Regions from separate parts of the Shewanella inventionis genome, predicted to be linked through region 1. Evidence: predicted binding sites of a transcription regulator. Region 1 holds the regulator's gene; each other region holds the start of a gene.
The links. The regulator sigma-54, encoded in region 1, starts transcription at its own class of promoters, with help from an activator protein. The targets are predictions, from matches to a motif close to GTTGGCACGNNNNTNGNNT.
Positions count from the first base shown of each region.

Region 2: K8B83_RS01645 (DUF1328 domain-containing protein) is a predicted target of sigma-54. The motif match lies at 5,154-5,172, and genes of this name have one in related genera.
Region 3: K8B83_RS19930 (DUF4097 family beta strand repeat-containing protein) is a predicted target of sigma-54. The motif match lies at 2,555-2,573, and genes of this name have one in related genera.

Region 1 covers NZ_CP082926.1:1,182,898-1,193,405, reverse strand. Annotated here, with positions in the region: gene K8B83_RS05485 (calcium/sodium antiporter) at 1-800, shown strand, start outside; gene K8B83_RS05480 (KpsF/GutQ family sugar-phosphate isomerase) at 844-1,821, shown strand; gene kdsC (3-deoxy-manno-octulosonate-8-phosphatase KdsC) at 1,836-2,387, shown strand; gene lptC (LPS export ABC transporter periplasmic protein LptC) at 2,384-2,944, shown strand; gene lptA (lipopolysaccharide transport periplasmic protein LptA) at 2,931-3,509, shown strand; gene lptB (LPS export ABC transporter ATP-binding protein) at 3,506-4,237, shown strand; gene K8B83_RS05455 (RNA polymerase factor sigma-54) at 4,381-5,865, shown strand; gene hpf (ribosome hibernation promoting factor) at 5,891-6,178, shown strand; gene ptsN (PTS IIA-like nitrogen regulatory protein PtsN) at 6,181-6,624, shown strand; gene rapZ (RNase adapter RapZ) at 6,621-7,484, shown strand; gene K8B83_RS05435 (HPr family phosphocarrier protein) at 7,504-7,773, shown strand; gene K8B83_RS05430 (hypothetical protein) at 8,087-8,278, opposite strand; gene K8B83_RS05425 (hypothetical protein) at 8,534-8,686, shown strand; gene K8B83_RS05420 (transposase) at 8,706-8,957, shown strand; gene K8B83_RS05415 (ABC transporter substrate-binding protein) at 9,875-10,508, shown strand, end outside.
Region 2 covers NZ_CP082926.1:345,164-355,671, forward strand. Annotated here, with positions in the region: one part of gene K8B83_RS01630 (IS630 family transposase) at 242-818, opposite strand; one part of gene K8B83_RS01630 (IS630 family transposase) at 817-1,277, opposite strand; gene K8B83_RS01635 (diacylglycerol kinase family protein) at 2,873-4,516, opposite strand; gene K8B83_RS01640 (hypothetical protein) at 4,585-4,779, opposite strand; gene K8B83_RS01645 (DUF1328 domain-containing protein) at 4,884-5,057, opposite strand; gene arsJ (organoarsenical effux MFS transporter ArsJ) at 5,390-6,601, opposite strand; gene K8B83_RS01655 (ArsJ-associated glyceraldehyde-3-phosphate dehydrogenase) at 6,608-7,618, opposite strand; gene K8B83_RS01660 (phosphatase domain-containing protein) at 7,677-8,183, opposite strand; gene K8B83_RS01665 (metalloregulator ArsR/SmtB family transcription factor) at 8,222-9,043, opposite strand; gene K8B83_RS01670 (alpha/beta hydrolase family protein) at 9,172-10,035, opposite strand; gene K8B83_RS01675 (cation diffusion facilitator family transporter) at 10,300-10,508, shown strand, end outside.
Region 3 covers NZ_CP082926.1:4,432,945-4,443,452, reverse strand. Annotated here, with positions in the region: gene K8B83_RS19950 (aminotransferase class V-fold PLP-dependent enzyme) at 1-63, opposite strand, end outside; gene K8B83_RS19945 (NADP(H)-dependent aldo-keto reductase) at 164-1,204, opposite strand; gene K8B83_RS19940 (GNAT family N-acetyltransferase) at 1,346-1,855, opposite strand; gene yjjX (inosine/xanthosine triphosphatase) at 1,839-2,405, opposite strand; gene K8B83_RS19930 (DUF4097 family beta strand repeat-containing protein) at 2,655-3,458, shown strand; gene K8B83_RS19925 (ribonuclease H family protein) at 3,567-4,334, shown strand; gene pepN (aminopeptidase N) at 4,755-7,337, opposite strand; gene lpoB (penicillin-binding protein activator LpoB) at 7,493-8,086, opposite strand; gene K8B83_RS19910 (COG3014 family protein) at 8,134-9,501, opposite strand; gene def (peptide deformylase) at 9,495-10,007, opposite strand; gene K8B83_RS19900 (SlyX family protein) at 10,095-10,307, opposite strand; gene K8B83_RS19895 (WD40 repeat domain-containing protein) at 10,329-10,508, opposite strand, start outside.

The sequences.
Region 1 (10,508 bases):
TTGTTGCGGCAACTGCGTCAATGGATGGTATGCGCGATACGGCTATTGGCAATGTGTTAGGTTCAAATATTGCTAACATAACATTAATTTTAGGTCTAACCGCCTTACTGGGTGCAATCAGTGTCGGTTCTCAAACCCTTAAACGTGAAATACCTTTAATGTTAGCCGCAACTGTTTTTGCAGGTTATAACCTACATGATGGCTTATTAACTCGTACTGAGGGCATACTGCTCGCGATACTATTTGTTGCAGTAATGGGCTACTTCATTTGGCAAGCCACTGGTAATAAAAGCCCAGACGCAATGGATGAAGAATTGGAATCAGAGATCCCTAAAAACGTCCCAACCTTTCATGCTATCATTTGGATAATTGTTGGTATCATATTGTTACCACTATCAGCAGGTTGGATGGTTGATGGCGCTGTAGGAATTGCAAAATTTTATGGCTTATCAGATTTAGTCATCGGGTTAACCATTATTGCTGTTGGCACCAGTTTGCCAGAACTTGCAGCTTGTATTGCTGGAGTATTGAAAAAAGAAGACGATTTAGCCATCGGCAATATCGTCGGTTCTAATTTATTTAACATTTTAGCGGTACTTGCCATACCAGGGCTGATTGCACCGGGCGTGATCGATGCACAAGCTAGCGGTAGAGATTTCTACATGGCATTAGGTACAAGTACAGCATTAGCCGTTTTAGTGTTATCAACAGGCGCCAAAAAGCAACTAACCCGTTGGCATGGTGTCCTATTATTAGTCACCTTTATTGCGTACCAAATTGCTGTGTTTCAATCCCATTAAGTTGGAGCATAAAGGTTAAGTATTAAACAAAAGAGAGACACGCATGGTAGATCAAACGCAGTTTCGCCTATGGGGCCGCAAGGTCATCGATATCGAGAAAGCAGCACTGGATAATTTATACCAATATGTTGACTCAGTTGAATTTGCTCAAGCCTGTGATCTTATTTTGCAGTGCAAAGGCAAAGTCATTGTTATGGGCATGGGAAAATCTGGCCATATTGGCAATAAAATCTCAGCCACTTTTGCCAGTACAGGAACCCCAGCGTTTTTTGTACACCCAGGCGAAGCCAGTCATGGCGATTTAGGCGCACTCGATAAAAATGACATAGTACTTGCTATCTCTAATTCAGGCGAGTCGAGCGAAATTTTAACCCTACTTCCAGTGATACAACGAATGGGGGTGCCCGTAATTGCCATTACCGGTAAACCTGAGTCTAATATGGCACGGTTAGCCAAAATCCATCTTTGTATTGAAGTAAAAGAAGAAGCTTGCCCACTTGGATTAGCGCCAACCTCCAGCACAACAGCCACCTTGGTTATGGGAGACGCATTAGCAATTACCTTGCTGCAGGCCAAAGGGTTTACCCGTGACGATTTTGCCCTATCTCATCCGGGTGGCGCATTAGGCCGTAAATTGCTATTAAAAGTTGAAGATATTATGCATCTCGGTGAGCGTTTGCCCATCGTAAGCGATGATATCTGCATTACTGAGGCGTTATATGAGATCTCTAAAAAAGGCTTAGGTATGACGGCCATCGTTGATAAATCCAACACCCTAGTGGGTATTTTTACCGATGGAGATTTACGACGCATCATAGATGCTGAAGTCAACTTACGCACCACCCCTATTTCGCAAGTCATGACCAAAAATTGTGTCACCAGTCCAAGCGGCATTTTAGCAGCACAAGCGCTGCAAATTATGGAAGCAAAAAATATTAACGGACTGATTGTCGTAAACCAACATCATCAACCTATCGGCGCACTCAATATGCTCGATATGGTTAAAGCAGGAGTTATTTAACCATGTCAGACACAATGATTCATCAAGGATTTTACGGCCCCATCAGCGACGATATTTGGCAACGTGCTAAAAAAATCAAACTGCTGATTTGCGATGTAGACGGCGTTTTTTCTGACGGCAGAATTTATTTAAGTAATGCAGGCGAAGAATTAAAAGCATTCCACACTCGTGATGGTTACGGCGTACGCTCCGCACTCACCAGCGGTATTCATGTTGCCGTGATCACAGGTCGTAAATCCAAAATTGTTGAAACCCGCATGACAGCTTTGGGTGTGCAACATATCTATCAGGGTATTGATAATAAATTTGAGCCATTTGAAGCATTATTGTCTTTATATAATGTCACGCCCGACGAAGTGGCCTACATTGGTGACGACATGGTTGATTTGCCAGTAATGAAAGCGGTGGGTCTTGCTGTTTGTGTTGCAGATGGTCACCCCTTTGTAAAACAACATTGCCATATGACCACCAGTATCAATGGTGGCCATGGCGCTCTGCGTGAGCTCACCGATCTACTCCTCCTCAGCCAAGACAAATTTGCTGGCGCCCATGGTATGAGTATATGAACAGAGTCACCATAGGGATTACTGCTTTTTTTGGCCTTGCACTTGCGCTGTACTGGCAAACACAAGTGAAACGTAGCGAAATGGATGCGATTCAAGTTGTGGGTGTCGAACGCCCAGACTTTATCGCTGATGACCTTAAAACGACCGAATTCAACGCGCAAGGTTTTATAGAAAGTAAAGTGACTGCAAAACACATGGAACACTACGCTTCGAGTGACATCACCCATTTTACAGAGCCAGTTTATTTAATTTACCCAGAAAATGGCAAAGCCCAATGGCAACTCAGCGCAGATAGAGGTCAATTAAATAAACAAACCAATCAGGTCAGCTTAGAAAATAATGTTATTATCGACGCCATAGATATCGAAGAGCCTTTACAGTCATTAACAACGCAAGCTGTCGCCCTTGATTTATCAACCATGATAGGCAGTTCACAAGATATGGTGTATATCAAAGGTAAAGGGTTTATGATTCAAGGTTTAGGCCTACATGCTGACTTGAATTCGCAAAAATTATCGCTACTAAGCCAAGTAGAAGGAACATATGAGTCACAATAAACGACATCGCGCCAATGCCGCTGTGCTATTGAGTGGTTTACTTTGTATGCTGAGCATGCCAGTAATGGCCAAACAAGGTGATCTAAAGCAAGAGCTAAAAATTGCTGCGGTGAGCCAGTCTGCCGACATTAAAAACAATCAAATCGTCTTTAACGGCCCAGTTACTGTTGTGCAAGGTACAATTAACATTAATGCCGATGAGCTACGCGCTTTTACACCAGAAAATAGCGCGTCAAAACGCCTAATCGCCACAGGCAAACCAGCAACGTTTTCTCAAGAATTAGATGATGGCAAAATCGGTACAGCCAGTGCTAACGAAATCAGCTATGACCTTGCCACAACCACGCTAACCCTAACCGGTAATGCTAAACTCGACCAAGCTGGCAGCCAGGTAACGGGCAACCTGATTAAATACAATATTAAAGCCCAGGAGCTCATCGCTGAAAGCACGGGTAAAGGCCAAGATCGTGTTATCACCATTATTCAGCCTGAAAACTTCCAAGACGAGTCAGCACCTAAACAAAAGCTGCCCGAGATCCCAGTTAACAAGCAGATTAAACCATGACCCAAATTACCCTAACCGCTGAAAACTTAGCCAAAAGCTACAAAGCTCGCCAAGTCGTAAAAGACGTAAGCTTAACTGTTAAAACGGGGCAAATAGTAGGTTTATTGGGCCCAAATGGCGCCGGTAAGACAACAACGTTTTATATGGTTGTTGGATTAGTTAAAAGCGATAAAGGCCGTATTTTAATCGATAACGATGATCTAACATCAGATCCAATGCACCTAAGAGCCCGCAAAGGTATTGGCTATTTACCGCAAGAAGCCAGTATTTTTCGTAAACTCACCGTGCATGACAATATCATGGCCGTGTTACAAACGCGCAAAGAACTCAGTAATGATGAGCGCATTGAGCAGCTTCAACACCTTCTTGAAGAGTTTCACATTACCCATATTCGCGACAGCCAGGGTATGTCGTTATCGGGTGGTGAGCGTCGGCGTGTAGAGATTGCCCGAGCATTGGCTGCCAACCCCAAATTTATTTTACTTGATGAGCCCTTTGCCGGTGTTGACCCTATCTCTGTTATCGACATTAAAAAAATTATTCAACAGCTTAAAAGCCGTGGTTTAGGGGTACTTATCACCGACCATAATGTGCGCGAAACACTTGACGTATGCGAGAGAGCTTACATTGTAAGTCAAGGAAATTTAATTGCAGAAGGCACACCTGATGAGATCTTGAGCAATCAACAAGTTCGAGCTGTGTACTTAGGTGAACAATTCAAGCTATAGTTAAGTGATAAGTCTTTTAACCTATCTAATTCATTGCGTTGAACGATACCGAAATAGCGTTATATGACACCGACGTATGTGGCAATCCACTACAGTTATCGAAATTATTATTTTTATGGAAATCATCTAGGGATAAGCGGTAAATGAAAGCGTCACTCCAACTTAAAATGGGTCAACACCTAACTATGACCCCTCAATTGCAGCAAGCCATTCGCTTGCTGCAATTATCTTCATTGGAGCTACAGCAAGAAATCCAACAAGCATTGGACTCAAACCCACTGCTTGAAATAGAAGATGAATTTTCTCAAGCCAAAGATCCATTAAAAGAAAGCCGAGATCAATCAGACACCGACTTCAGTGACAATAGCAATGTCAGTGTAGAAAAAGACACTTCAACCGTCGACACCACTGAATCTATCAGTAAAGAAACCATGGACGATCTCCCCATGGATACCACATGGGATGAAGTCTACACCGCATCACCCATGTCTGGTTCAGGCAGCGCCAGCATGCGTGACGACGATATGCCTTTTCAGGGTGAAACCACCGAAGGGTTATATGAACATTTAGAGTGGCAAAAAAACTTAACCCCGTTTTCAGACACCGACCTTGCCATTGCAACAGCCATCATTGATGCCATCGATGAACGCGGCTATCTCACCCAAAGTACAGAAGAAATACTAGAAGCAATGGGCGATGAAAGCATTGAACTTGACGAGGTACAAGCGGTACTGAAGCGGATCCAACATTTTGATCCCGTAGGTGTAGCTGCGCGCGATCTCAGTGAATGCCTACTCATTCAGCTAGCTCAATATGCCGACTCAACCCCACATATTGATAATGCGCGCATGCTTATCAAAGACTATTTAGATTTGATTGCTGGCCGCGATTTTAGGTTATTAATGCGTAAAACTCGTCTAAAAGAAGATGAACTACGCGATGCGATTACCCTCATTCAGTCACTTAATCCTCGTCCAGGGTTATTGATTACCGCAACTGAAGATGAATATGTCATCCCTGATGTCACCGTGTTTAAAAAGAACGGTCGTTGGGTTGTTGAATTAAATCCAGACAATATGCCCAAAATTGGTGTTAATCAACAATATGCGGCCATGGCACGTAGCAGCAAAAACCCGTCAGATACCCAATTTATTCGTGGGCATTTGCAAGAAGCAAAATGGTTTATCAAAAGCCTTGAAAGCCGAAATGATACCCTATTAAAAGTAGCCAATTGTATTGTGCAATTCCAACAAGGGTTTTTCGAATACGGCGAAGAAGCCATGAAACCCATGGTACTAAACGACATTGCAGAAGCAGTCGAAATGCACGAGTCGACCATTTCGCGTGTCACGACACAAAAATACATGCACACCCCACGAGGGTTATTTGAACTAAAATACTTTTTCTCCAGCCATGTCAGTACTGACGATGGTGGAGAGTGCTCATCAACAGCAATCCGCGCCTTTATTAAGAAGCTGGTCGCTGCAGAAAACCAGAAAAAACCACTTAGCGACAGCAAAATGGCAGAACTTCTGGCAGAACAGGGCATAAACGTTGCTCGTCGTACGATTGCAAAATACCGTGAGGCAATGCTAATCCCGCCCTCAAACCAACGTAAGAGTCTATAATTTTACTCAACAATGGAGATGTGTAATGCAAATCAATCTATCTGGGCATCATGTTGAAATAACCGAATCTTTACGAGAGTACGTTCAGGAAAAATTTTCAAAGCTTGAACGGCACTTCGATCAGATCAATAATGTTCACGTTGTGCTCAACGTAGAAAAGTTACAACAAAAAGCAGAAGCAAAAATCAGCCTAAAAGGCGGAGAAATTTTTGCCATGTCAGAACATACCGACATGTATGCAGCAATAGACGCCCTGATAGACAAGCTCGATCGTCAGGTAATTAAACACAAAGAGAAGTATACAAAACACTAACGATGGAACTTTGTACCATCCTGCAGCCGGAATGCACCACCTGTGCCACACCGGGCAGTAAGAAAAAGGTACTGGAACTTATCAGCGATATCGTCGCTGCCCAGTACCCGACCCTATCTTCGCAAGAGGTTTTTGAAAGTCTCCTCGCGCGGGAAAAAATGGGTAGCACAGGTATAGGCAATGGTATCGCGATACCTCATGGCCGATTGACAACAATCGATCACCCTATTGGCATTTTTATAAAATGTGAAGAGCCAATCCAGTTTGATGCTATCGATAAACAGCCTGTAGATATACTGTTTGCTTTGTTAGTGCCAGCCGATCAGTGCCAGCAACATTTAAGTACCTTGTCATCAATGGCGCAAAAGCTCAGCGACAAACAAGTACTAAAACAGCTTCGTAAAATCCACGACTCAACTGAACTCTATCAGGTAATCACCGCATGAAACTCGTCATCGTATCTGGGCGGTCTGGCTCAGGTAAATCTGTCGCCTTAAGAGTGCTAGAAGATTTAGGTTATTACTGTGTTGATAATCTCCCGTTGCCACTTATCGGCACGTTACTGGCGCAATTAAAAGGCAGTAATGACTTGGTGGCCATCAGTGTCGATGTTCGTAATATTGCTGAACAAGGCAAAGTGTTACAAGAGCAGCTGGCGATGCTACAACCTGATACCGAGATAACCAGTTTCTTTTTAAACTCCAGCGACAAAGTTTTACTTAAACGTTACAGTGAAACTCGCCGATTACACCCGCTATCAAAGAATCAAATTTCGCTTCAAGAAGCCATCAAGTTAGAAGGCCGCTTATTAGAACCTATCGCCAAAATTGTCGATCACTATGTTGATACATCTGCATTAAATATTTACGAGCTTAGTGACCAAGTAAGACAAATATTGCTTGGCAGTGTAGATAAAGAATTAGTGATTAATTTTGAGTCCTTTGGTTTTAAGCATGGTATGCCCACCGAGGCTGACTTTATGTTTGACGTGCGCTTTTTACCCAACCCACACTGGGAAATTGAACTAAGGCCTTTTACAGGTCTTGATGAGCCAGTACAAGAGTTTCTTGGACGTCAGCCGTTAGTTAATAAGTTTATTTGGCAAATCGAAAATTTATTCGAGACCTGGATGCCACACCTAGAGCGAAATAATCGCAGCTACTTAACGATTGCAATTGGCTGTACAGGCGGGCAACATAGGTCAGTTTATATTACCGATCAACTGGCAAAACGGTTCAGGCAAGGCAGTAAGCACACTGTTAATGCACGCCATAGAGAGCTAAATATTAACGAAAATAACCCTTAGCCCTCGCGGAGCAGCAACAATGTTAGAACGCCAAGTCACTATCTCAAATAAATTGGGTTTACATGCTCGTGCAGCGACAAAACTGGCCATGTTGGCCGCAGACTTCAACGCCCAAATCACATTAATCCAGGCAGATAAACAAGCCAGTGCAGCCAGTGTACTCGGGTTACTTATGCTAGAAAGCGGAATAGGTAAAATGATCACAGTGACAGCCACAGGCCCAGACGCAGAAGCCGCTTTAGACGCTGTGTGCAACCTAATTAACGACAAGTTCGACGAATGTTGCTAAAGCCAAACGCTAAAACCATTAAGTGCTTATTGCGTGGTAAGTTTAACCTCATGATATATAAGGTTAGTATGATTAACTTAATAAAGCCTGTGGTATAAATAAACAAAGATCTTTTATGTTAAGCGGGTTCCAATTCGCACATCTTATACCATCAGGCTAAATAAGTGATCAGAGATGGCGTAGGGAAAATCGCTTAGAATAAGGCATAATTTGCAGCTAGTTAGTTGTTCTACCTTCAAAATTTCTAACGACGCTATAAGCGATGTTAACCAGTAAGAATGATCACACTCTTGTGCTGATTGATATTGGTCGTTCACCAGTAATATTGCCTATGCAAGCAATACAGCGTCATTTCTAAGCCCGCAATCTCTAAGCTCACATTATCTAAGCCCGTAATCTCTAAGCCCGCAATCTCTAAGCTCGCATTACCTAAGCTCACATTATCTAAGCCCGCAATCTCTGAAAACGTCCTTATATTGTCATTAACGTGACCTTTTATTGCCATAAATACCAGCCATACTGCCCCCTCAATTGATACCAATACTTTGTGGTTAATCGATCTGCTCACCAAATTAGTGCAAATGCACCAATTAAATCAGAGGTCAATTTACCCAAAAACACGCAAAAATCAGTAAGCAATTGATATTAATCAATAAAAATATTTTAAAAAAGTTGGCACGAGCTTTTCATATAGAGCTATATACCTACTAAGTAGTAGTTTGTTTTTTAAGCGGTCCATTGTCAGTTGTAGGAGAAAGCGATGAATAAAATAAACCTAGGTAAAAATATCCAATCAGCAAATCACATCGTTGCCAAGCTGGTTGAACAATGCCGTCAAAACATTTTTTTCTTAGCGCATCTTGGTTGCAGCCAATGGGACGAAGTTGAAACTCGTTCGAACAAGTATAAATAAAGCGTAAGGAATGAATCGTATGAATACTTCAACTGCCAGACAATACCCAGCAGACTTTCAACATCAAGTCATCAACGAAGTTAAAGTGCACAATCGCCTGTTATCTGACGTTGCCAAACAATATGGTGTTTCTGCTAAAACAGTTTACAAATGGGTCAAATATAGCGAAAACCATAAAGCTGAAAATCGCGGAGCCATCATGTCAGAAATCGCTCTTTTACAGCAAAAAATTACTCAATTAAGCCAACAACTACAAACAATGGCAAGCTAAACAACAACCGTTTTGGCAAGGATGTATGACAGTGCTATCAGTTTGTTCCCCAGCAGACTGATAGTACAAAGCAAATAGCAACAAAAATCATACTAATAATAAGCGCACAATATCTACATCCTTGCCGCTTTATTTGCTTTACCGTAAGTTGCACCGTTGCAACGAGCATAACAGTTCAGGCGTTATTGGGTCCCCAGACTCTATATCCAATAACGTCATTTTTATTCAAGTAGACAAAGTGTGATTAGTACAACGCTGTTCTACCTAAGTTATGGCAAGGATGTTTGAACGTATTATCAACTCGCCCCCAGCACGTCGATAACACAGCAAAGCAGACTAATAACAATAAGCGCACAATATCTTGCATCCTTGCCGCTTTATTTGCTTTACCGTGAGTTGCACCGTTGCAACGAGCATAACAGTTCAGGCGTTATTGGGTCCCCAGACTCTATATCCAATAACGTCATTTTTATTCATGCCATAGGCTGGATTGAGTTTACGTTACCACTCAAATCTTCTTAGAAAGTTAAGGTGGCTTAAACAAAAGTGTAAACAAAGCACAGACAATGCAAGCAAAAGCCCCAAAGCAGGATGCTGTGGGGCTTTATTTTTCGTGATATGGCTTGATTAAAATTGTTGTGACCCGCAGCGAGTAAACAATCTAAACAAGGTTCGCTGCAAAAATATCCTTGAAAGAGCTATCCCAAAACAACAGAGGTCTCGGCCCGATTTCGACGTTATCAAACCGTAAGTTGTATCTAACTTTATTTTACTAATACTTTATAACTAGCTTTATCGATTGATATTATTCATAAAATCAATTTTTGCGGTTATATCTCTACCAAAAGTTGTTACTATTACTACAATTAACCATACCTAATATTGATTGACAGTAATTAATGGCTAGAGTCCCTAATATGCGTGTCTTGGGCATTTTCTTCGTCAGCATACTCAGTTATGTTGTTGCCTGTGATCACGCCACCAAACCAAACACTAAAGCGGCTAAATCCGCACCACCTATTACCATAGCGGTGTCGAATACGCCCTTATCAGCTCCTTTTTTTATAGCTGAAAAAATGGGTTATTTTACCGAGAATAATCTCAAAGTAGAGCTCGTTAGATTTGATGGTGGCGTAAAATGCTTTGACGCATTAATCAATAAAGAAGTTGATTTTGCAACAGCTTCAGAAACAGTGGTCATGTTCAATAGTTTTCAGCGTACAGACTTTTCAGTACTAGCCAGTTTTGTTGAATCAGACAATGACGTTAAATTACTCAGCTTAACCCCAGAAAAATATCGCCAGTTTGATCATCTCGCGGGAGCTCGGCTTGGCATTATCAAAGGCAGTGCCAGTGAGTTTTTTTTAGACAGTTTATTGATCATGTATAACAAAACTCACTTACCCATAACACGCGTTTACTTAACATCAACTCAACTCATGCCAGCGTTGCTTGATAACCAGGTAGACATTATTTCGGCTTGGGAGCCGCTTGGTTACAACATATCGGAACAAATTGAACAATCACCTGAAATTATAAATAGTCGTGGTC
Region 2 (10,508 bases), 840 kb from region 1:
AACATGGATGTTTTCGCAGAGCGCCCATGGATGGGTTTACCGCGTGTCATAGAAGTGATTTCATTGAGTATCGTTGCCTAGCACCTCAATTTAGTCTGAGTTAAGTTTTATAAAATCTTCCGTTCAAAAGTGAGTTAGATAGCATCTAGTGTAGCGACTTACTTTCGTTGGCCACTCTAGATCTGGTGTGGCCGAAGGCCATAAGTAAACACAAAAGCAAACATAATACCATTCCGCATAACTAAGTGATCATTGTTGCCCATTGTCGATGGCACATTTTTTTCACACGCTCTTTATCTTCAATGAATGCATTCCACGCTTCACTACAGGCATCAACTATTGACTCGTAACCTTCAAAGCAACGATTAGCTAACTTATGCTGCCTTAACCAACTCCACACTTGCTCAATTGGGTTTAATTCCGGAGAATAAGGCGGTAGCTTTACGATAGATAGATTCTCAAAATCATCTGCAATATCATTAGCATGCCAACTCGCGCCATCCATAATCACGACAGCATAGCGCCCGCTTGATGTCGCCAAGGAAATTTGTCCTAAGTGTTGTCGCATTACCTCTTTATTGATGCAAGGTGAAATGAAGGCCTCAGTTGCTCCGTTTCTCGGACAAACCGCACCAAAAAGATGGACATACTCGAATTGCTGTTGCCTCACTGCGAGCGGACGGGTACCTTTTTCAGCCCAAAGTTTGGTGGTGGTATTTTGCTGACCAATACGCGCTTCATCTTGAAACCAGATATCTACATCAGCCGGCGACACAAAAACAGGGATGTCAACGATCGTTGACAAGGGGAAGTTTTTTAAAAGCCTCCATGACTTCAACATCTTGTTTCGGATGTTTAGAACGGCTAGAAAGCCAGCTAAATCCGAGTTTATAAAGTATTTTATAGACGTGATTGAGGTGAAACGAAATACCAAACTCGCTCAATATATAGCGTCGTATATCTTGACCAGTGAGTCTACCACCGGCCTCTGATTTGGCAGCCTCTGTCAACATCAGGGTTAACTGTTTGGCTTGCTCGTCTGTTAATCGCGGTGGTCTGCCTGAAGACTTTTTACTCTCAATACCACTTAGACCTTGGCTTAAATAATTGCTGATCCATTGATTCACAATCCGACGACTGACCTTGGCCATAGCAGCGACTTGAGTTCTATTCGCTCCCTCAAGAAAGTGTGCTACGGCCAATAATCGCAAACGCATTCGGGCATCTGCTGTTTGCTTGGATAGCCTGATTAATTCGAAACTGGTGTGTTGTTTCATTGCTAAAAAAGGTGAGTAACGGATATAGCAATTAGATCACATTTTTTCGCGGAATGGTATAACACCTGGGTCCCGGCTCAAAGCATTACCGGGACGACGTTAGTGGCCGTAGGCCATAAAATGAAAATTACCTCTGTGGAATCATCACAGACAACGACTTAGGTTTCACCTCAGAAGCATATCATCAGCTTCAAACAGCTCACCATCAATCACGTACTGTCGCTTTGCTTTAACAACAGTATGTGTTTAAGCTTTCAATAGAAATTAATTTCGAGTTAGATAAATCATATAATCTTCAAAATTTTAAGCTGATAAACGATAATCACGCAAATCATTAAGTAGTGAGTTAAAGCAAACAAGCGAACCGCGCCTGTCATAGCTGCTGTAGGTACAGCTGCTTTTAGGATCAGAATATTTATGAGAGGCCTGACGATAAATCTAAACTGGAAATATGAAAAGTCCTTTAAGTCAATATGCTTACCTTTCGCATCTCTTCTCAATATCAGCTCAAAATTCACAAATGCCAATAAGTGCACGATACAACAAACAATTATGACTACATCCATCAAGCTATTTACCTTTGCTAGGTGTTATTCCAAAATAAACCAAACTTAACATATGGCACCAAGCGTGCAATAAAAAACACATCAGCAACTCATAACGTTAGTGGCCGCAGGACATAAGTAAAATCAAAACAAACACCTGGATCCCGGCTCAAAAGCATTGCCGGGATGACGTTATAGTTGGGGCGATGAGATAGTAGCTAACAAGCTTCTGCCCAAAAACCAGTTGGTCTTAGCTTTCAAATGCCTAAATTCAACCCTGAACTTGAGGTCGTTGAAGACTCTTTATAAAAGAACACGTGAGCTGGCTAACGCATGCACCTCACTAAACTATTCTTTAAAACTTGCTGATAAAACAAACATTGACAGCTTCATCATGGTGGTTTGCGAGCCGACCGTCCGACCCATGGACGGGTCGGTCGAGCTACATGGATGTACTAGCGCGTGTCGGTAAGTGAATGCCATGTTGAAGCCAAATAAAACCTTACAGCTATATGTTTTGCAATGTGTGAAGCACCACGTCGTTAGTGGCCGCAGGCCATAAGTACAAAGCTAACACCTGGATCCCGGCTCAAAAACATTGCCGGGACGACAAATTTAAATAACCGAACCATATAGATATACTTGAGTTAAACTAACGTTTATTCACCCTGTCGTGGACGAAGCGCCACGACCTTAATGGCCGCAGGCCAGAGTTAAATTACCCCAGCAGAACCACCACACAAACTAGTTTAACATTTACAACAAATTCAACAATTTAAACCATGACACCAAAAACTTTTATTCTATGCTTTTAGCTTACCTTCAGACAACAAAGAGGCTAAATCGAAGAGAGATAATGACAGGTGCAGATGAGTCAGCGAGTATCTAAAACATGGATGTTTTGGTTAAGCCCACATGGATGTGCTTGCGGCGTCTCGCTTAATCATCTGCACGGAGCCTGCGGCAGGCAATTAATACCGATGAATCATTGGTATAGATTAAGCTGACTCAATACTAATTAGGCCAGACTATTCGAGCCCGTAAAAAGAATCACCCCTGTGGAATCATCACAGACAACGACTTAGGTTTCACCTCAATACGCATATCTTCAGCCTCAAACAGCTCACCATCAATCACGTACTGACACTGAGCATCCGTTGTTAAATAGACTTTTTTGGCCTGCTGATGATGAATCGCACTATTCTCAGCTTGTTGATCGCGACGGCCTGTTAACCCAGCAAACAATAACTCGGTCATACTGAGTAATTGCTGCGGCGAAGTGTCACTTGCCTCAATCCAGGTGATGTCTAGCAGACCATCATTAATAATAGGCTCACCATTACCCTGTGCTAACACGCTGGAAAATGGCGCGGCATTAGCAACCACTAAACTGGTGGTATCGACAATGTGGGTTTCACCATCATCAAGCTGCATGCGGATTGATAACGACTGATTTTCATCAATGGCCTCCCACAAACCCGTTAAATACGCTAACTGGCCCATGTCATTTTTGGTTTCGCGGTCGGCTTTTTGGATCATTTTATGCTCAAACCCTAAGCCCACCAGCAACAACATAATGCTGTCGTTACACACCGCGGTATCAATGCGTTGATGATGTCCTTGAATTACAATAGCTAACGCCTGCGACACAGGGATTAACTTGCTCGTAGCACCAAATAAGGTATGACTTAGCGCATTAGTTGTGCCCATGGGGATAATGCCTAAATAAATATCGCTGCCAACCAACACCGAGGCGACCTCGTTAACAGTGCCGTCGCCGCCGCAAGCAATGATGATATCGGCACCTTGCGCTTTAGCTTGTTCGGCCAATTGCACTGCCGATTTATCTTTGGTGGTGTACAACACCTTAAGCTGAAAATAACGCGAAAGGGTTTGTTTAATATGAGCAGCTTCGTTGTGCCACTTACCACCGCCCGATACCGGATTAACAATTAACCAGGCTTGCTTATGGATAGTAATTTGTTGCTGTTGATACATAGTTTCAACGCCAGCTAACTGCCATTTATTTAACCTGGCGGTTTGGCGAATTTCGTTAATGCTTTTAAGCACATCGCTAAACTGACGTTGTTTATCGCGGCACACTAAATACGCGGCCAACATAAGCACTGAGCGACCTCGGCCTAAGGCACAGTGCACCACGACATTGTTGCCTTTGCGAACTTGATTATGTAACCAGTTTACCGCCTGATTGACTTGCGCCACTGTGGGTACGCTATGGTCTAACACCGGAATATTTAAATACTCGATATTCTCATCGACCAAGGTCCATTCAAGTGCGTCAAACTCGGCGGTAACATCTAAAATAGCACCTATTTTTTCACGTTTAAGTTGCTCAACATCGCTTGGAAACAAGCGACACGCTAAATACAGTTGCTTGTCTATTTGTTGGATAGCAGGCACTTTGTCGTGCTTTCTAGCCCACGCGTTATACGCTTGACTGCCCATTAAAAAAGGCACAAAACTCCAGCTGATATACCAAGGAATGCTGCCGTCTTGGCTTTTACGAAAAATCCCTGCGCTATTAAACCAATAAGCAGAACTGACTAAAGCTAATGACAATGCCACCCAGCCAAACACCACTTGCAGCACTACATAAGGCAATGCGATGCATAGGCACAATGCGATAAAAGTACCAAGGGTGTAATAATATTTAATGTGGATTTGGGTCGGCATAATCTGTCCTCCTTAAGTGAAATAACAAAAGCGGCACTCATGCCTAATGCTTGAGTGCCGTGATATTATTAACAGTCAGGATCTTCGGCTTTCATGCCTTCTTTTACATCTTCACAAGCATCTTCAACCGCGTTACCCGCATCTTGCATCATCTCATCGACCTTCTCACCTGCATTTTCGGCTTTATTATCTGAACATGCTGATAAGCCCGCTGTAAGTAGTACCATTAAACTTGCCATTGTGATTAATTTTAATAATTTCATAATTCATCTCCTGATGATGGTAAAAAGCTCATTACGGTTAACGTGCCAATTAGCGTGACATACGCTTAATGAATCAATGTGCCGTGATTATTTTTTAGATTAATTTATCGAGGTGACTTACCACGCAATGCATTCGATACAAGTGAAATTAGCAACAACACCACAAAAATAAAGAAAATAACTTTAGCGATCCCCGCTGCTGCACCCGCAATACCGCTAAAACCTAATAAACCTGCAATAACGGCTATCACTAAAAACATTAATGTCCAGCCCAACATATAAACCTCCTTGGTGTACGGTTTGTCTTTAATGTACTGAATATAAATAGACGATATTCGTACATGGTATATTTCTCTTTGTTGGTATATTTACTAAAGCCAGCATCGTGCCAACTTCGAAAATAAAGCATAATATATTGATTAATATATATTTAATTATTATGAGTGTAATAGATACAATCTGCGGAGTACCACGAAGTGGGAAATATTTACCGACAACTCGGTAAGAGTTTCAGGCCCAAGCTAATAAGCAATAAACAGATATAAAAAAGGGCTACCAACAATGGCAACCCTATTTTTTTTATGGCGTTGATTTATGATTTAACGCATGTTTATCTTGGTAATTTAACGGATATCACCGCCGCTATTGTCACAAATGCGCTTGAGATCCATAAACATGCCTCAAGGCCATATTGCTGATATACCCAACCCGAAAGCACCGTACCAATTAAGCGTCCCATGGCATTGGCCATGTAGTAAAAACCGACATCGAGTGACACGCCATCATTACCGGCATAGCTCACAATTAGGTAACTATGCAGCGATGAGTTAATCGCAAACACCGCACCAAATAACAATAAACCGGCGATTAATGACTGCTGGATATAAAAGTCAAAATGCAGTGCTAATGCAATCGCAGCAGGAATGAGTAACAAGTAACCCGCCCACATAAAAGCGGCTTGCCCGCTAGGGACTTTGCCTTGTTTTTTACCGGTAAAATACGGTGCAAAAGATTGCACAATACCGTAACCAATGACCCAGCTAGCCATAAAGCCGCCAACCCACCAATGGTCCCATTGAAATGTAACCGCTAAAAACACAGGCAATGCCACCACAAACCACACGTCGCGAGCACCAAACAAAAACATCCGCGCCGCCGACAACATGTTAATCGCCGGGCTTTTTGAAAACATATCAGTAAATTTAGGCTTGTTTTTAGCTTTGCCCAAATCGGCTTTTAAAGTGAGCAAACTCATAAGCCACACTAGCGTCAACATAGCCGCCATTGCGATCACCGCGCCGCGAAACTCAAGTAGTGTCAGTAATAAGCCGCCTAAAAAGAAGCCAACACCTTTTAAGGCATTTTTAGACCCTGTAAGAATCGCGACCCACTGATACAACTTACCCTGAGCATCACTTGGCACCAGCATTTTAATCGCGCTTTTGGCACTCATTTTATTGAGATCTTTGGCGATACCAGACAAGGCCTGCGCCGCCATCACATACACAACAGTGAGCATATCCGCTGGCACGGTTAACATGGCAAGGGCGACAATTTGCAGCCCTAAACCAATATTCATGGTGTTATTTAACCCTAACCTTGCACCTAACCAGCCGCCAACTAGATTTGTTACCACGCCAAAGATTTCATAAAACAAAAACAACATGGCAATGTTAAGCGGGCTGTAACCAAGCTGATGAAAGTACAACACCACCAGCATCCGCAATGCGCCGTCGGTTAAGGTAAACGCCCAATAATTACCGGTAATGATCAGGTATTGTTTAATTTGTGGCGGCAATGCGCTCAGTGATAACAGCCCCATGCTGGGTTATTCCTTATCTGCTAGGCCGACTTTGCGGGCAAGCTCAGCGGTGCGGTTAGCGTATCCCCACTCATTGTCGTACCACACGTATAGCTTCACTTGGGTGTCGTTAACCACCATGGTCGACAAAGCATCAATAATGCTTGAGCGCGGATCTGTTTTATAATCCACTGATACAAGCGGGCGTTCTTCATAGCCCATAATGCCTTTTAGCTCAGTGTCTGCGGCTTGTTTAAGCAGTTGATTCACTTCTTCTACTGTGGTGCCGCGCGCCACTTCAAATACGCAGTCGGTAATTGAAGCATTGGCTAACGGTACACGTATCGCATGGCCATTAAGCTTGCCCTTAAGCTCAGGGAAAATATGGGTAATGGCGGTAGCTGACCCCGTTGTGGTGGGGATTAAGCTAATGCCACAAGCACGTGCACGGCGTAAGTCTTTGTGCGGTGCATCTAAAATGGTTTGAGTGTTAGTGATGTCGTGGATTGTGGTCATCGAACCATGTTTAATGCCGATTTTTTCGTGGATTACTTTTACCACTGGCGCTAAACAGTTAGTGGTACAAGACGCCGCCGTGACTATCGGGTGGATTGCTTTATCATAGAGGTCATCGTTCACGCCCATTACAATATTGAGCACGCCTTCTTCTTTAACCGGTGCGGTGACCACCACACGTTTAACGCCTTGATCTAAATAAGCTTGCAGTAACGCTTTGGTTTTAATTTTTCCCGACGCTTCAATCACCACATCGCACTTTGACCAATCAGTATCTTGAGTGGCTTTGTTTTGAGTGCATGGAATGGCTTTGCCGTTAATTACAATCGCATCGCCTTGGTGTGTCGCCTCGTGATGCCAACGGCCATGGACTGAGTCGAAAGTCATTAAGTGGGCTAACGTTGCGGCATCGCCAGCGGGATCGTTAATGTGCACAATTTCCACGTCGTCCCAATCGAATGCTGCGCGCATTGATAAACGTCCCATGCGGCCAAAGCCGTTAATACCTATTTTAATCGTCATAATATTGTCCTACATTGTGTTATTTGGCTTATTAACCAGCAGTCTTTTATAAAAAAGATCAAAGAGTAAACCCATCAAAATATTCGCGCTGTACTGGGTGCGCTAATGCTTTTGGCCTTAGTGCTTGCACAGCACTAACAACCTTGTTTTTTGGCCAACCTAAACTGGCTAAAATGAGCCCAATTACTAGCCCTGTACGGCCAGAGCCGCCTTTGCAATGCACGGCGATGGTGCCCTGGTTGTGCATCAAATCTAAGATTTGCGCTTTATGTTTAAGCCAGCTTGCTTCAAATTCATCTCCCGGTGCGGCGTCATCTAAAATGGGCAATTGCACCCAGGTAATGTGCTGTTTTGCACATTGCGCGGCCATATCACTCACATCATTACGCGCCATTTCTTCGTCAAACATCAGGGTAAGTAGCATTTGCGTGCCTGCCGCTTTTAATGTGCTGAGCGACTCAGCTAAGGCTTGCTCTTTGGTGCCTGGGCATGGGGTAAAAATTAACTTAGCGCCATTTTCATTAAGTGGGTCTATAGGCAAAATATCAAACGGGTGTAACTGCATTGTTAACTCCAAAAAGTCGGTTGTAATATGTAGCCAATCTAACGGCAAAAACTCGCTTTATCTGGGCGATTTTTCATGCTGTCTAGGCGTTCAAGGTTTGGCAAAATGAGGGCAATGTTGTTTTCGGTCGTTTGCGCAATCACCGACTTGGCCCACAAAGCCAAGCCTGGGTTAATGCGATAAAACACCCACTGACCATGTTTTCGGTCGCTAAGAATGTTGGCTTTTTTTAGTAAGGCTAAGTTACGCGACACTTTAGGCTGGCTATCTTCATCCAGCGCTTGCATTAACTCACACACACACAGCTCACCATGATAGTGGGTCAACATTAAGGTTTTTAGACGGATGTCGTCGGTTAAGCATTTATAAAATGCGATGGGATCAACATCGACCAGCCCTTCATCAGTAGATTGCAGCTCTTCTGTTGGCGCTTCAATTTTTGCCGTTGCTGATACTTTATTTTCGACCAGCAAAAACATAGACAAGCGATTGTTTAGCTCAGTTAAGGTACTAGAGAAAGGATGGTTTCCCTTGCGTGTTTTAGGATCAGGAAAATCCCAGGCAAGTTGTTTACCGGCACCGGGAAAGCTGCGGCATTCGGTATTGGCTTTATCGCAGAGCGTAATCACGTAGTCAAAATTTTGCCCTGCAAAATGTTGTACGCTTTTAGACGCTAGGTGACTGGTGTCGACACCAAACTTTTGTATCGCCTCAATCGCCCTTACGTCGATTTCCTCTGGCTGAGTACCCGCACTAAATACCTCAAATTGATCGGCGGCTTTACTTCTTAATAACGCTTCAGCCATTTGTGAACGGGCCGAATTCCCTGTGCATAAAAACAAAACGCTTTTCTTTTTCATAAATAATAAGCTCAGCTGATTTCTTAAAAATATTGTATATGTATTTTTTCATATATACAATCTAGTATACAAAAAAAGCCTATCCAAACTAATGAATAGGCTTAATGTCTTAATAGCTGTGCTAAAGGTTAATGTTTGTCTAGCCAATTCAAGGCTAGAGGCCATAATATTTTTGATTTACTGCTAAAAAACTTCATGTGGCCAATTTCAGTCAAACCGTGCTCACTGGGAGTAAGCGTGAGTGTTTGGCCTTTCAATTTTGGAAACACCGACATCATGTCTGCTACATTCATATTATTAGCAATGTCGTCATCAATAGCATTTACCCACATGGACGGCAATGTCAGTTCATCGTAGCAGTGCTGGTGCACGGTTCTACCAAACGCCGTTTTGACATAACCTTGGCCATTACACCATTGCTGCCATTGCTTAGCGACGGCCTTAGGTAAGGGCTGCCCCATTCCAACCCACTGAGATTTAGTGTGGCCAAACACGATATTGCTTAACGGAATAAAAAAATTCATAAAAAAATGCGCGGGTAGCTGATATCCCCGTCTCATATTACGTAACTGACCAGACGAACACGCCACGTTAAACATTGAACTAATATCCATTGCATTAGGCATTAACCCGATTAACTGTCCGCCAGCACTGTGGCCCAGCAAGTGATATTTTGTTTGTGGAAATTGCGACTTTAAATGCTCAAGCACGGCAGGCATGTCTTTTTCGCCCCAACACTGCAAAGACGCAGTATGACGCTTAATTGGGCCATACAAGGAGCCCCCAATGCCGCGATTATCAAAAGTGATCACCCCAAAGCCATTGTCAGCAAGATAACTGGCAAAATTAGCATAAAACTGCCTTTTAATGCCCGTTGCAGGCGCCATCATCACCGCCCCTTTTAACGAGGTGGTAGGCATGTAAATACTGGCGGCCAGTTGCACGCCATCACCGCAAGTTATTATTGTATCCGTTACATTTGGGTTGCTCATTGGCCGCCTCATCATCCTAATCGTAACTCAGTATTACCTACAATGTATTTGCTCGGCAACCTTGATTTAGTATTACTTTTTAACGCGTTATTGAACACTTTTATATCGTTAGCATGCATCTAAACACGCCACGCTCACCCACTAAAGCCTATTGCCTTTATTGAGTTAATGTCTCGCGGTACTCACAAAAGTAAACCATCGTTATTTACTTTGACAATCAAATAACATAAAGTCCAAATATCTTGATTATCAAACAAATTAATTATGACTAACTTTGCCTTTGCCAATAAGTATACCCACCAGCATAATTTCACCTCAGTTAATGCACAAAATGAACGCCGCACCTGGTATGTACTCGTTATAACCATTATTACCATGGTTATCGAGGTGATCGCCGGTACCATTTACGGCTCTATGGCGTTACTTGCCGACGGCTGGCACATGGGCACTCATGCAGCGGCATTTTGTATCAC
Region 3 (10,508 bases), 1.6 Mb from region 1:
TTGATCGCGAATGGCTTGGTGATCAAATGGCGCTTGAGACGGAATTGGTGATGTCGATTTCATCAGTATTGGGTTCTTTTTAAAATAAAAGGCATCAAGATCTTCAGTGATCTTGATGCCTATTGCAAGGTTTTGTGGCCTTTGCGCTACGTTACGAGTGAATTTACGGACAAGGAAAGCGATACAGCGCCGACAGTTCGTTGATCCTGGCCATTAACTCAGCCGACAATGTCACTTTATGGCTGTCGATATTTTGTTTGAGCTGATGCAAGTCTGTTGCACCAATAATGTTAGCCGCCACAAATTTGCGACTATTTACAAACGCTAAGGCCATTTCTGTTGGGGTTAAGTCAAACTCACGTGCAAGGTCGATATAAGCCTGAGTGGCTTGCAATGCAACGGGCGTGCTGTTGTAGCGAGCAAATCGTTTGTATACCGTAAGACGTGCGCCTTCTGGCCATTGATCGTTCTCGTATTTACCCGTTAATGTGCCAAATGCCAATGGCGAATAGGCCAGTAACGGCACATTTTCACGGTGGCTAATTTCAGACATGGCAATTTCGTAGCTGCGGTTAAGCAAGTTATAGGGGTTTTGCACACTCACGATGCGTGGCAAGTCATGTTTTTCAGCCAGTTTTAGGTATTTCATAAAGCCCCACGGGGTTTCGTTTGAAATACCGATATAGCGAACTTTACCTTGTTTGATGACTTCTGCGAGGGCTTCAAGGGTGTCTAAAATTGGGGTGTAATGCTCATCTTCATCGTGCTCATACATCATCTCGCCAAAAAAATTGGTATTTCGGTCTGGCCAGTGCACCTGGTATAAGTCGATGGTGTCGATTTGTAAACGGGTAAGAGAGTCATTGACTGCTTGATGAACGTTGCGCCAGTCGAGGGCCATGTTGTCACGAATATAGTCGCCTTTACCACCAGGCGCGGCAATTTTACTGGCAATAACGAGCTCGTCACGATTGCCTTGGGCTTTTAAATAGCGCCCTAAAATGCGTTCAGTTTCGCCTTGAGTATCGGCTTTGGGAGGTACTGGGTACATTTCGGCGGTATCAATAAAGTTAATACCTTGCCCAATGGCGTAATCGAGTTGCGCGAAAGCTTGTGCTTGGGTATTTTGTTCGCCCCAAGTCATTGTCCCGAGGCAAATTTTACTGACCTCAAGGGTTGAGTGTCCGATACGTTGATATTCCATTATCTTCCTCCTATGGAATGTGCTTAATCTGAGGCTACCAAGCTTTTATCTACTTGCAAAGCGCTATCAGGCTGCTAGGTGAGGACCGCTTAAAAAACAATCTAAAGCAACGCATTCGGGAGATTAATGCAACGTGTTAAGCTATAAATCTAAGATCATTGCGATTTCGCAGGCATCGTGGCCGGTTTGCCCTAAGTGCTGACAGTGGCGAAACCCCAATTTTTTATAGAGTGCTAGGGCTTCACCTAACACGGCGGTTGTTTCTAAATACATGGATTGGTAGCCTTGCTGCTTTGCATACTCAATACATTGACGTGATAATGTTTTTGCCATGCCCTGACCGCGAATAACGTGACTAAAATACATTTTCTGCAATTCGCATACGCCATCATTGCCGGCGAGTGGAGCAACGCCTGCGCCGCCAACTACATTGCCTTGGTATTCAATCACCCAGTATTGTGATCCCTCAGGTTGATAGACCTCACTTAAACAGTCGAGGGTTTTATCTGCCACACTAAAACCTTTATCAGGCGTTAATCCGTATTCTGCCGACACATCTCGAATAACCTGTGCTAGCGCTGCGTTGTCTGCTGGTGTGAGTTGGCGAATGTGCAAATGTGCATGGGTGATTTGTTTAGTGGTTTGAGTCATTGAATAATTCCGCATTAACAAAAGGGGTCATTGCTAGCACTAGTGCTTGAGTGTAAATACTTTCTCTTGTGGCTAAACCTTGTGTCAGTAAACCAATTGCGCCGCCTTTTTGTTTAATGTTTTCAGTATTGAATAGTCGATCCATTACATGGCCGAGCTCTTCACCATTTTCCAGTGCATCAAAAATAATCTGTGGTAAAGGTAAGTTGGCACTGCGACCGACAGATAAGGTGTTATTACTGATAATGGCCATATAAGCAAATGTGGCTGGACCATGATCAAATTGATCTACACCGCCCTCCATTGCAACATAAAAGTCGGCAGTTTGAGCCTGTTGCTGGCAATATCGCGCGCGGTTTATTGCACCTAATTTTGTTTCTGCTTCGGTCATAGGTTGTTCTGCCACTAACGAGGGCGCATGCATACCCTGACAGCGTATGGTGCTGCTTGGAAAATATTGGGCAATGGCATTTTTGGCGGCATTAATTTTTACCGGATTGGTAGAGCCGACAATAACATCAATAAATTGTGGTGTTGAAGATGTGGTCATAAAAAGTGCTTCTTAATGTCAAAAAGAATAAGGCGTTTTTACCGTTGTTATATTGGCTAATTTTTGTGTAACTCGATAATTAGTTGGTTAAATATGCTAATTTAAAATTAGCTTATACTTTTTATTTATTATAAAACAGCATGTTAGTGTTTGGCATGAAACCTGCTATAGATTCTATATAACGGCGGTCGCAGACGAATACGATAAAGCCTAATCTATTTTTATGTGTTTATAAAAGGAATTAATACTATGTCTGTTCGTATTGCAACTGTGAGTGTGACTGTGGGGTTAATTTTAGGCGCAACGCTATTTGGCGCTTCTCAAAGTGAAGCAGAGTCAGTGTTTGGTGTGGCTGATTCGATGTTAACTGATACCGATTTAACCCTGACACAACAACAATTAAGCTTAGATGCTAGCGAGATTACTCAATTAGTGGCGAATACTGGTGCGGGTAAATTAGTTATTGAAGGTGTCGACGGCTTAACGCAAATTAAGGTCAGCGCTGATATTTACACTGACAAAGATGCTGACGATGTTGACATGGATTTATCCCTGACTCAAAAAGGCGACAAGGGCTTTTTGGTTGCTAGCATTGAGTCTGATGGGTTTATGCAAGAGTCGCCCTATATTGATTTACGTGTTCAAGTACCGAGCACTTTAGCATTAGATCTAACCGACGGTTCAGGATCTATTCGTATCGATGATGTTTCAGCTGCCATCAATCTTGATGACGGCAGTGGTAGCATAGTGATGAATAACATTGGCGAACTTACCCTAGATGATGGCTCTGGCTCTGTGGTGATTAACCATGCTAAGGGTAATTTAGTCTTAAAAGATGGTTCAGGTTCGATAACTATCGATCACGTTAATGGCTGGGTTAATCTTGTTGATGGTTCTGGCTCAATTCATATTAGTCAGGTGCAAGGCCAAGTCACCATTAGTGATGGTTCTGGCAGCATTAATGTTAATAATAGCAAAGGGCTTGAGGTCGTTAATGCTGGCTCGGGGAGTGTTAATTACCAGGATATTGATGGCCCCATTGTCGTGAAGTAAAGTGAACTGTTTTTAGCCAATACAAAACCTGCCAAAGTTGCAGGTTTTGTTTTAAAGGCTTGCTTAATCGTGGCATCATACAGCATTGATTTTGCATGGGTATACACAATGGCGAAGAAGTATTATGTAGTTTGGGCTGGGCGTGAAACCGGAATTTTTACGAGTTGGGATGTGACTAAACGCTCAGTTGATAAGTTTCCTCAAGCTAAATACAAATCATTTGCCACTGAGGCAGAGGCAAAAGCGGCTTTTGCTAAGTCACCAACTAGCAGTATTGGCCGCACATCGGCAAAGCCTGTAAGCCCCCAATCTGTTAACACAACAAAATCCATTAGCGATAATGAGGCTGTGTTAAGCCAGTTTGATGTGGTGATATACACCGACGGTGGTTGTGAGCCTAATCCGGGTAAAGCGGGGTCGGGAATTGCGGTATACCACAAAGGCCAACTTGCCCAGCTATGGTATGGTTTATTTAACCCAAACGGTACCAACAATACTGCTGAATTAAATGCGTTGTATCAAGCATTGCTGATGGCAAAAAACGCCATCGAAAACAGTCAAACTGTGTGCATTATGAGTGACTCACAATATTCAATTAACTGCATTAGCAACTGGGCTTATGGTTGGAAGGCAAAAGGTTGGACTCGCAAAGGCGGTGAGATTGCCAATTTAGATATCATCAAACAAGCGCATGAGTTATATGACGAGATGAAAGATAAATTCGCATTAAAGCATGTGGCAGCACACAGTGGCATTGAAGGTAATGAGTTGGCTGACCGTATGTCGATTTACGCTGTTGATCAAACAAACCAAGCATTGAGTCAATATCAACCACCATTGGATATCAGCAAAATATTATCATTACGTGCAGGCTAATTTGGTTTAATACCATTTCCATTAATTATGTGACCAATCAGAGTCGCTCAGACTGTTCAGTTTGAGGCGCATTGTTGAAATAATGGTTATTCCCTTCTAAGGCAATGCAACAAAGAAATGGACTGTCTGAGCGTCTCCTGCAAGGCGGGTTTCTGTGCCTTCTATGCTGCTTAATAGTATTTTGACGTACGACTGCATGGATGCAGGAGGTAGAGCAACGCAGGAGCAGTTGCCGAGAGCAACTATGCCTACAATCCTATTACTTGCCTAGAAGGTACAGAATTCCCGCTGAATGACCAGATAATTAGTGGAATTGGTATAAGTTGCTATCCTAAGCCGTTGAGTCATACCGTTACAAACATCAAGGTATAAACATAAAAAAGCCGGATTGCTCCGGCTTTTGTTTTTACAGAATGGATATTAGAGTTTTTGCTTAATGCTCACACAGCGCTGTTCTTGTTGACGAGTTTCAAGCAGCGCGCGTCTGGCCAATGTAGATAGCCCTGTTTCGCGATTTAATACACTGTTAATGCTGTCAATATTGGCTGAACTACAATCCATAGGGATAAGTTGTGATGCGAAACTGCGCATAAACACTGGGCCTTTATCATCCATTAGCTGCAAGTTAGCAAAGCGTTGATCTGCTGTTGCAGCGCTTAATAGCTTTTGCTCGGCAGGGTAGAGGTTATACATAGCAACCCTGATTTTTGAGAATGCCATACTGTTGTTATGCTCAATCCAATTTAGCCATTGACGTTTAAGGGCCGACTCTGGACGTATAACTTCAGCAGCAATTGCGGCTTTTTCTCCAGAGTCTGATTGATCAAGGCTTTTCTCTCTTGCTAATAATGCATGAGCATCGTCGTAATCATAACGGTTAAGTTGGCGGATCATTGCCCAGCGTAAATCCTGATCTAAGTTAAGCCCTTTAATATGGCTTTTGTTTTTCAACAAAGACTGGATATGTTCTAGTGCATCTCCATGACTCGATAAACTGATGTAGGCATCGAACCAGCGCCGCTGAAAATCACGGTTGCGGTAATGCTCCATGCTCATTCTAAGGCTCATTTGGCTGAGTGCTTTTGAGATTTTGCTGTTATAACTGGCATGCATAGGAGCCATTAAGTCGAGATAGTTTTTGGCTCGTTGCAGGTTATCAAGCACCTGACCTAATATGGTGTAGTCTTTTTCCAGTGGTGCATTGATGAGCGCAATATTGATGAATTGCTCCATTGATGCTTTACCATCAACGACACTGTCCCACATGCTTTGCCATAACATAGAACGCAGAAGTGGATCGCTTACTTGGCCGAGTTGTTGCTTAGCTGTGGTGAATGACTTCTGGTCTAGTTCAACTTTCACAAACCCCCAGTCATCATAGTTTGGATACACTAAATCTGGACAGATTTCACCAATGAGTTCGTTAACCTCGGTGTAAGCTCCCTTATAGGTTACGGCAACGGATTGTTGCATTTCTAAACCGTAGCGATGCTTGGTAAATAAACCAATTTGTACTCGTTGCTCGCGCAGTGTTGGATGTTGGCTGTCTTCTGCTGTTTGGACAACTGCAAATGAGTCTATTTGATTACCTTGGCAAGTGTATTGTGCTTTGATGGTGTTGACCCCCGCAGCGTATAACCACTCTTTTGTCCATTGCGATAAATCACGGCCACTGGCTTTGGCTAAACTATTAATAAAATCATTAAGTTCAGCATTTTTGTAGCTGTATTGTTGTAAGTATTGGCTAACACCACGGCGAAAGGTTTCTTCGCCTAGTAAGTGCCTAAGCTGTTTGATGGTCGATGCGCCTTTTTGATAGGTAATGGCGTCAATATTATCAAAGGCATTTTGGCTGGTAGCCACAGGTACTTCAATGGGGTGCGTGGTGACTAAACTGTCTTGGTGGTAAGCAGCTTGCTTGCCTGAAGCATAAAAAGTACGCCAAGCATGGCTAAATTCTGTGGCTTCGCTAGTGGCCAATGTCCCCATAAATGAGGCAAAACTTTCGTTTAACCATAAGCCATTCCACCATTTCATAGTGACGAGATCACCAAACCATTGGTGGGCCATTTCGTGCATGATGACGCCGGCTAATCGCTCTTTTTGCTCAGCTGTCATTTGGCCATTAAATAAGAAGCGATCTTCAGAGAAGGTAATGGCTCCTGCGTTTTCCATCGCGCCATATAAAAAATCAGGCACTAGGAGTTGGTCGTATTTTTTAAATGGATAATCAATTCCAAAATAACGATCAAAAAATGCTAACCCTTGTTTTGTGTAAGTAAACCAATCTTGTGGTGTGACTTGCTCTGCAACTGATTGACGCGAGAATAAACGCATAGGGTAGCGGCCTGAGTTATCTTCCCAAACTTTATATGGCCCAGCATGCATTGAAAAATTGTATGGACTTAATTTGGGTGTGGCAGGAAAGCTCCATAGATTAGTATCACCCTGATCGACTACATTGGTTTCTCGCATGGCGCTGATCACATGCCAATCTTTTGGGGCATGGACATTAATTTGGTAAGTGGCTTTTAAGTCTGGCTGGTCAAATACGGCAAACATTTGTTGTGCGGCAGCTGGCTCAAAGTGTGAGTATAAATACACCTTGTTGTCGACGGGATCGACAAAACGATGCAAGCCTTCGCCGTTAGTGCTGTGCTCACGGGTAAACTCAACTTCTACAGTGTTATTGCCGCTCACCAGTAGGCTTTGATTAATCACAATATAAGCGCCGTTGTAGTTAGGATAAACCTTGGTGCCATTAATGGTGAATTGTTTAATGTTAGCTTTGTTGAGGTCCAGTGTTAATGATTTAGGGACGCTGCTTAGGTCAAAATGGACGATTGATTTTGCACTGAATTGGCTATGTTCGCTTAAAAAGAAGGTGAGATCATATTGTACATTAGTGATGACATTTGAGCGTGCTTGAGCTTGTGCTTGGCTAATATAAGCTGAGCCATCACGTTGTAACAATGAGGTTGATAATGAGCTACTGCAGCTCATTATGCTCGCGCAGCATAGGGCAACGAAACTGGTCTTTATAACCCGTGGACTAAACAATTCAGTGGATAACAATTTCACGTTAGTGTTCCTAACTTATTATTGGGTGTATGAAAAAGCCGACATCAATGTCGGCTTTATTGCTATGTGCTTGTGTATTACAAGCCCAAAAATGACTTCGATTTAACCTTACGAATTTCTTTTTCGTCTGACCATTCAATTAAGCCTGTTTCAAGATCCATTAAACGCATGGTCATCTTGTAGTAAACGTCTTTAGTGCTGCCATCTTGCTTAACGATGCTCGATAGGTTGCCGTAGAGCATGTATTGCGCACCAATTTGACGGCCAAATTTTATCGCTGTGGTTGGGTCTACCATGCCAGCATTATTTTGATAGTCTAATTGTTTACGTACCGTGTCTACTTTGGTCATGTCGATAAAACGGAACTTACCAGAACGCAGTAACTTGTTACTGATAGTGTCAGTTACAGACTCAGTATCAATATGCTCAGAAGTTTTATTTTTAATTTTATCTACAAATATAATTGGACGATTATTTTGGGTGATCACAACCACTGGTGGGAATGTCATCATGGAGTCGACCATTTTAGCTGCAATATCTTGTAGATCGGTAGAGCCAAAGTTTTCGTTGACGGTTTCGACTTCGGTGGCGTTGCCATATTCTACTTTAGATTGACAGGCGCTTAGCCCTATCACTGCGGCTAACACAAATATCAGTTTCAAGTTTTTCATAATAAATTCCAATGGTGATGAGTGACAGTTGATAAGGTTATTATCTATTAGATGATTATCGAATAAAAACGGGTACGATTTCCAGTCTCTATTGCCCAAATTAATGTTGTCTGGTTTGGTTTTACTTCAATTTTAGTGTTTTGGCTGTTATTTACACGAATATCATAATGGCCCGCATCAACAAATTGCTTTGCGATTTGCGCCTGGCGCGGCAAGGTTAACCAACTACGACGATCTGCCTGCTCACTGATTACGTTAAAAATTTGCATCACCAGTGCGCCAGCATCAACCTGGTTATTCGCTCGACGGCTGCTGCTTTGCACGCTTTGGTTTAATTCGTATTTTGCATAAATTCTAGCTGCTTGGCGAAATAACGCAGCGGGCAAATCTTCTTTTAATGCATTTATCGCAAGCGCGTCTATATTGGCGATGTTTTGTGCTTCTAAGGGGGTATCTAACCCCTGTATTTTGCTTGCAAACGGCAGCGGGCTTTGGGGTTGATAAGTGGCAAGCGAGGCACTTTGTAAGTTGTCATTGATTGGGAATGGAACCGTTATGCTTTGTTTTTCTGGAACAAAACCACGTTCAACTATAAATACCACTTGGCCTTGCTCTGGTGTAGGGGTAATTGCATCGCCCCAACGTTGTTTAAATTCGTCGTATTGTGGCATCGCTAATTGTTTTGCAAGTCGCACTAAATCTTGTTGTAAATAGCGGTTATCTGGTGTGATTTGCGCAGCTTTGCGGTAATCGATAAAGGCGTCATTGGGTTCGTTAGCCAGTTCGTGCAATAAACCTGTTATGTAATAGCTATAGGCATTTAAAAATGAACTGGTGACACTACCTGCAGATCGGCTTAATTGTGCCATTTGCGCATCAACAGTGCCATTAGCCATGTTTTGCACTGACTTTTGCGATTGTTGGTAACGTGCTTGCTCCATGCTTTGCAGCTCGTTACTGCGGCGCACCTCAACTAATGCACCTTGAGCGTCACCGCTAAACAAATAATTTAGGGCTTGGTATTGATGCAGCATAATTCGCTCATAACCAGGACCGCGATAAGGTATTGCATTATCGTTTAAGAGTAGGCTGGTTGCACCAGATCCGAGTTTACTGGCGCTAATGATGGCTTTATCGTCAAAGGCTTGGTAGGCCGTAATAGCTTGTTGATAGAAGGTTTTGCTGCGCTCAAAATCGCCAGCAACTTGCATAATTCGTCCGGTTTCTTGTGCATATAATAGCCCATCATTTCCATCAATATTATTGGCTAACTCATCTATATTTGCGACGGGTAATTCGCTGTTTAATTGCTGCTTGTAAGGGGCAATTTGCGATGGGTAATTAATGAATACACTGTTATAAGCACAACCCGTTAAGCAGGATAATATTAATAATAATGAAACTGTTTTTAACATGGTAAGACCTCTATTGGAGGTGTCATCAGATTAATACGCTCAAGCAAAGTGATACCTTGCAAGTGATCATATTCATGTTGAAAAATTCGAGCGACAAACCCTTGTAAAACCTGGTGGTGTATTTGACCATTGAGTGATTGGTATTGCACCTCGATTTGGCGGTGACGCACAATGTTGAGCCGTTTCCCAGGGACAGACAAACACCCCTCAATACCGTTTTCTGTTTCAGTGGATACCGATAAGATTTTGGGGTTAATGACCACGGTGGGTTCCATGATAGGCGCATCAGGGTAACGCTCGTTTGGATTGGATGCCATTATAAACATTGCCGTGTTGCTAAATACCTGTGTTGCAGCAATGCCGACACCGTTAGCTTTTTGCATGGTTAATAACATATTGCTGGCAAGTACGGCTAGTTCGTCATCAAATACTGTCACAGGAGCGGCTTTTAACGTCAGAATGTTATCGCCTGTCGTTGCTATTGTGAGATGTTGACTTGAATGCATATTTGCCTGCTAATCGTTATTTTACTTCGTAAAGCTATTCACCAGCGAGTAAACCGTACGCTAGATTGGGTGGATAGCATAACAATATTAATAGTGTGGTGGTGGCGTTTCTTCTGCTTGCGAAGCCATGTTGCTTGGCTCCATGGCCTGTAATTTATTGACCATTAATATCATTTGCTGTTGCTGTCTGGCAACTAACGCATTGAGTTTTATCACTTCTTGGTTAAGATCTTCAAGCATGACCTCTTGAAAAGACAGTTTCATTTCAAGATCGTCAATCTTGTGTAAAATGTGCTCCACGTAAACCTCTAATTATTGTTGTTACTGCTGCCAATATTCAATTAACCCTTGGCTACTTATACTGACAATAGCGCCATTTGGGGTCATTGCGGCAGAGTATACTACAGCGCCTCTGTTTTGGGTGTTTTTACTCAGCTGAACTTGCCAATGACCCACTTGTGTACCAGACCCAACGAGCCATAAAAAGATTTCTTTAGATGG